2 linked regions of the Solitalea lacus genome follow. Each later gene encodes a partner of the first gene's protein in a complex. Links are inferred from orthologs where the notes say so. Each region holds a gene or a part of one and is shown on either strand. Other genes may lie near its edges. The genes, in order: trxB and trxA.

Region 1 (3,200 bases):
ATTTTAGTGGCAATGAGTGGAGGTATCGACAGTTCGGTAGCTTCAATTATGTTGCATGAGCAAGGCTATGAAGTAATTGGCCTTACCATGAAAACCTGGGATTATGCATCTTCGGGTAGTTCTTCTAAGGAAACCGGTTGCTGCAGTCTTGACTCAATAAACGATGCACGTTCTTTAGCCGTTCAATACGGCTTTCCTCATTATATTTTAGACATTCGCGAGGAGTTCGGCAATTTTGTTATCGATAATTTTGTTGAAGAATACCTTGCCGGACGTACACCTAACCCATGTGTATTATGCAACACCCACATCAAATGGGAAGCATTAATGAAACGTGCGGATAAACTGGATTGTGAATTTATTGCGACCGGTCATTATGCCCAAATTCGCCAGGAGAACGATCGTTATGTGGTTTCAAAAGGCTTGGATAACAACAAAGACCAATCTTACGTACTCTGGGGTGTATCTCAATATAATTTAAGTAGAACAATGTTACCATTAGGCGGTTTCAGAAAAACTGAAATCCGGCAAATGGCCATGGAAATGGGACAAATTGACCTGGCTAACAAAAGTGAGAGCTATGAAATTTGCTTTGTACCCGATAATGATTATCGTTCGTTCTTAAAGCATCGCGTACCTGATCTGGAAGAACGCGTTGACGGAGGTGACTTTGTATTAACTGACGGGCGAAAAGTTGGTAAGCATAAAGGCTATCCTTTTTATACCATTGGACAACGTAAAGGCTTGGGCATTGCTTTGGGAGAACCAGTATTTGTAACCCGAATTATCCCTGAAACCAATACTGTTGTTTTGGGCAGAGAGGAAGATCTACAAAAATCACAAGCATTTGTTCGTAATTATAACCTTGTAAAGTATGATTCGATTACCAATCCTATCGAAGCTGTTACAAAAATTAGATATAAAGATGCCGGCACAATGAGTACTATTGTGCAGGATGGAGATCTGATGAAGGTTGAATTTGACCACTCAGTTTCAGCAATTGCTCCCGGACAATCAGCTGTATTTTATGAAGGTGATGATTTAATAGGTGGAGGATTTCTGTGTTAATTAAAAATTTCCTTTCAATATAACCATTTAACCAAGTTTTTAACCTAAACTTAGAACACTGCAAAAGTATGTCAAGCGAATTAGAACACATTCATTGCCTGATCATCGGATCAGGACCCGCAGGTTACACTGCGGCTATTTATGCTGCGCGCGCTGATTTGAAACCAGTTATGTACACAGGTTTGCAACCAGGCGGACAGCTTACAACTACAACTGAAGTTGAAAACTTCCCTGGTTATCCTGAAGGTACTCAAGGACCAGAAATGATGGAAGATTTCAAAAAACAGGCTGAACGCTTTGGAGCTGAAGTACGTTTTGGTATTGTTACGGCTGTTGATTTCTCTTCACTTCCTCACAGGGTAACTTTAGATGATGGAAAAGTAATAACAGCTGACTCAGTAATTATTTCAACCGGAGCTTCTGCTAAATGGTTGGGATTACCTTCTGAAGAAAAATATAACGGTTTTGGAGTTTCTGCTTGCGCTGTTTGCGACGGATTCTTTTTCCGTAAGCAAGATGTTGCCATTGTTGGTGCAGGAGATACAGCAGCTGAAGAAGCTACTTACCTGTCAAAACTTTGCAATAAAGTTTATATGATTATTCGTAAAGGTGAAATGCGTGCTTCTAAAGCTATGCAGCACCGTGTAATGAACACTCCTAATATTGAGGTATTGTTCAACCAAGAAACCAAAGAAATTTTAGGTGACGGCCAAAATGTAACCGGAGCATTATTAATTAATAATGAAACTGGTAAAGAGACGACTATTGACGTTACAGGTTTCTTTGTAGCCATAGGTCACAAACCAAATACCGACGTGTTTAAAGACTGGTTGGATATGGATGAAAATGGTTACATCATTACTAAATCAGGTAGCACAAAAACCAATATTGAAGGAGTATTTGCTGCAGGTGACGTACAAGACCATATTTACCGTCAAGCGGTAACTGCAGCCGGTTCAGGTTGTATGGCAGCACTTGATGCTGAACGCTATTTGGCGGCTAAAGAGCATAGCTCTATTTATGCAGAAGACTTAACTAACTAAGTTATAAAAGCAATAATCTAACGCCGGTACCATGTACTGGCGTTTTTTTTGTGTATTAAACTATTAATTAAGCAATATAAGAAGCTTACAAGCCCATAGTTTTTTATAGATTTGCGGATTATCAAAAAACAAATCATTTCTATGTTGGAGAAAAAAAACAGGTTAACCCTATACATCTTTATCGCCTTAATATTGGGTGTAATTTTAGGGTACATTCTTAACGTTTCCTATATCAACACCTATAATGATGGAATATCCGCAGCTACCCAAAAAATAGCGGTTGCCGAAAAAAAATTACCTACACTAGATAGTGCTTCTACTGCATACAAACAGCTAACAACTGAAATTTCGGAAGCTCAAAAAAGCAAATCAGAAAACGATAAGTTGCGCGAAAAAAAACTGGAGCTTTTCACCGTATTGAGTGATATTTTCCTTCGCTTAATTAAAATGATTGTTGCGCCATTGGTACTAACTACCTTGGTTGTTGGAGTGGCTAAACTTGGGGATATAAAATCGGTAGGACGTATTGGAGGTAAAACTTTACTTTGGTTTTTAAGCGCCAGTCTACTTTCATTACTGTTGGGAATGATTTTGGTAAACATCTTCCGTCCGGGAGAAGCTATGAATTTGCCTTTACCAGATACCCATGCAAGTACCGGAATTCAAAAAGCAGCCCTAAGTTTCAAAGATTTCATTGCACACATATTCCCTAAAAGTGTTATTGAAGCAATGGCAAGCAATGAAATTTTACAAATAGTTGTTTTTGCATTGTTCTTTGGTGTAGCGACAGCTGCAATTGGCGAACAAGGTAAAATTGTAATTAAATTATTTGATGCGGTAGCACACGTTATATTAAAAGTTACCGGCTATGTTATGAAATTTGCCCCTTTTGCTGTTTTTGGTGCAATGACCGCCATAATAGCAAAGCAAGGTTTGGGTATTCTTTCAACCTATGCCCTATTCATTATAGAGTTCTATGGAGGCTTACTTTTCCTTTGGTTACTGCTTACGTTAATCGGCTCAACCATTTTAAAGAAACGAGCTTTTGACTTAATTGGAAGAATAAAAGAACCTATCCTGCTTGCCTTC
Region 2 (3,080 bases), 420 kb from region 1 along the record:
GTATGGAGGTTAATTACATAAAGGGGTGCAATATTCGTGATACAACAGAACAATCAATTGCTCAAGCCGTAGAGGTGGCCAAAAAATCAGAAGTAGCCATATTAGTGCTAGGAGGGTCAAGCGCGCGCGATTTTAAAACAGAGTATCAAAATACCGGAGCTGCTCTTGTTTCTGAGAAAACCATTAGTGATATGGAAAGTGGGGAAGGGTTTGATCGCTCAACACTTGATTTGATGGGATATCAGTTGAAACTTTTACAAGAAGTGGTAAAAACCGGGACACCTGTGGTGTTGGTACTTATTAAAGGCCGTCCTCTTAATCTTAACTGGCCTGCGGCAAATGTTCCGGCTATAGTAGATGCATGGTACCCTGGGCAAGAAGGTGGAAATGCTATCGCAGATGTATTATTTGGTGATTTTAACCCAGCAGGTCGCTTGACTGTTTCGGTGCCGAAATCGGTAGGACAGCTCCCAGTGTATTACAATCATAAGAAACCTTCTCCTCATGGCTATGTCGAAATAGATGAGAAACCATTGTATCCTTTTGGGTTTGGTTTGAGTTATACTTCATTTGCTTATCAGGACTTGAAGGTTAAAGTTTCGGAAACGGGGTCTGATATAAATGTTGAGACAGAATTTAAGCTTACCAATACGGGTAAATTTGATGGAGACGAGGTGGTTCAGTTGTACATAAGAGATAATGTAAGCTCTGTAGTTACAGCTGTTAAACAATTGAAGAGATTTAAACGAGTTCACTTAAAAGCTGGAGAAGAAAAAGTGGTGAAGTTATCCCTAGTAGGTGAGGATTTAGCTCTTTTTGATCAAACAATGAGAAAAGTCGTAGAGCCAGGCCAGTTCACACTAATGGTGGGTTCTTCATCAAAAGATATTAAGCTCCAGGAAGTAATTACTGTTTCCAAAGAAATTGCCTGGTAAATAAATTTGGAAAGGAATGAAGATTTGGCAGTTTGTCAGTTGATTTTTGAATTGTCAGTAACTTAAGTAGTATAAACCGACAAGTAATTCTGTCAGAATAAAATCATAAAGTTGGAGTTGGAACAATTATTGACTCAATCTGTTATATTTGCAAACGTAAATTTTTAAAATATGGCTTTAGTAATAACCGACGCAAACTTCGAAGAAGTTGTATTGAAATCAGATAAACCTGTATTAGTTGATTTCTGGGCTGAGTGGTGTGGTCCATGCCGCATGGTGGGTCCTGTTGTTGAAGAACTGGCTAGCGAATACGAAGGCAAAGCTGTTATCGGAAAAGTAGATGTTGATAACAATCCTGAAGTATCAATGAAATTTGGTATTCGTAATATCCCAGCTTTATTGTTCTTTAAAAACGGTGAAATCGTTGATAAACAAATTGGTGCCGTTCCAAAATCAGTCTTAGCCGGTAAATTGGAAGCACAATTAGGATAAGCATATTAATACAATAGTTTCAAAATGGCCTTGGAATTTCCTAGGCCATTTTTATTTTTAGATAATAAGTTGATAAAAGTATATTTGATTTGATGAGGTAGTCTGAAAATCTCTCAATTTTTAAATCTCAGATTCATAGTTATGCTCGAAAATAAAGAAGAATTACAGCAACTCAATCTTGAATTATTAGCTAATCAGGTGGTAGAAGGATTTATTACCGGTTTGCACAAGAGTCCGTTTCATGGCTTTTCAGTTGAGTTTGCCGAGCATCGCTTATACAATAAAGGTGAATCGGTTAAAAATATTGATTGGAAGTTATTCGGTCGCACTGATCGGTTATTTACCAAGCGATTTGAAGAAGAAACCAATTTGCGCTGTCAGTTAGTAATAGATGCCTCCTCATCGATGTACTATCCGGATGGTTCAGTTAATAAGCTTCAATTCTCTGTTTATTGTGCAGCCTCATTAATCAATTTGTTAAAGCGTCAGCGCGATGCATTCGGATTAAGTGTTTTTGCTGAACAGGTACTATTGTCAACCCAGGCAAAATCTACCACACCTCATCAACGCTTTATTTATTTCGAATTAGAAAAATTGTTGAATGCCAAACCTGTAAAAAAAACTACGGCGTTAGTAAATGCACTTCATGAAATTGCTGAAAATATTCACAAACGTTCCATGGTGGTAATATTTAGTGATATGATGGAAAGCGCAGAAAATGAAGATGCTGTTTTCTCTGCTTTACAACACTTGAAACATAATAAGCATGAAGTGATTTTATTTAATGTAACAGATAAACGCCTCGAACAGGAGTTTAAATTTGATAACCGACCTTATGTTTTTGTTGATACAGAAAGTGGAGAGGAAGTAAAGGTGCAGCCTAGCCAGGTAAAAGAATCCTATCTAAAAGCTATGGCTGATTTTAAACAGACCTTGATGCTCAAATGTGCGCAATATCGGATAGATTATATAGATGCTGATATTAACGAAGGATTTTATCCTGTACTAAATGCTTATTTGGTTAAGCGAAACAGAATGATGTAAAAATCCTGACTTTCCAGGATTTTTGACTTTAACCGTCTACCAAAAATTTATTGTTTTTTCTGAGTTGCGTCAGTTTTTTTATTCTGAGTTGCGTCAGATTTCTTAGTCTGAGTTGCGTCAGATTTCTTATTCTGAGTTGCGTCAGGTTTCTTAGTTTCAGCTGACTTTGCTTTTTTTACTTCTTTTTTCTCACTGTGAGGTTTTGGAGCTGCTACTTTTTCTTTAGAAGTCGTTGCTTTTTCTGATTTTACAGGAGCGGTTTGAGCAAATACTCCGGTTGAGAAGGCTGCAATTGCAACCATTAACATTAATTTTTTCATTTTCTTTATTGTTTTAGTGGATTCAAGATCCATTTACCAAATGAAGATTTAATGAAGAAACTAAGGTTTTTTAAATTGATTTAATTGTTTTAAAGCCTTGGAAAGGTGAAGGTGATCCTTGTTCCCTTGTTAATTTGCGAATAAACGTTGATGTCTATTTTATGAAAGTTGGCTATGCTTTTTACTATAGCGAGTCCTAGTCCATGGCTTTCTTCTTCGTTTGTATTAAGTTTTTCAAACCGGTCGAATATATAAGGTAACCTTTCCTCATCAATACCCTTGCCTGTAT

Evidence for each region.
Region 2: the proteins of trxB (region 1) and trxA are in contact, whole or in part, in a crystal structure (PDB 1F6M), measured with the Escherichia coli proteins. The link is inferred for Solitalea lacus from one-to-one orthologs.

The regions. Positions count from the first base shown.
Region 1 is NZ_CP091740.1:1,983,928-1,987,127, reverse strand. The notes cover bases 259-3,123. They hold trxB (thioredoxin-disulfide reductase), read left to right. Parts: upstream 259-1,136; coding sequence 1,137-2,111; downstream 2,112-3,123. Other genes in these bases: L2B55_RS08410 (dicarboxylate/amino acid:cation symporter), read left to right, coding at 2,253-3,123; mnmA (tRNA 2-thiouridine(34) synthase MnmA), read left to right, coding at 259-1,068. Outside these bases: more of mnmA, read left to right, coding at 1-258; more of L2B55_RS08410, read left to right, coding at 3,124-3,200.
Region 2 is NZ_CP091740.1:1,560,936-1,564,015, forward strand. The notes cover bases 22-2,766. They hold trxA (thioredoxin), read left to right. Parts: upstream 22-1,106; coding sequence 1,107-1,427; downstream 1,428-2,766. Other genes in these bases: L2B55_RS06585 (glycoside hydrolase family 3 N-terminal domain-containing protein), read left to right, coding at 22-935; L2B55_RS06595 (DUF58 domain-containing protein), read left to right, coding at 1,569-2,471; L2B55_RS06600 (hypothetical protein), read right to left, coding at 2,519-2,766. Outside these bases: more of L2B55_RS06585, read left to right, coding at 1-21; more of L2B55_RS06600, read right to left, coding at 2,767-2,791; L2B55_RS06605 (sensor histidine kinase), read right to left, coding at 2,881-3,080. UniProt on the Escherichia coli protein: Participates in various redox reactions through the reversible oxidation of its active center dithiol to a disulfide and catalyzes dithiol-disulfide exchange reactions.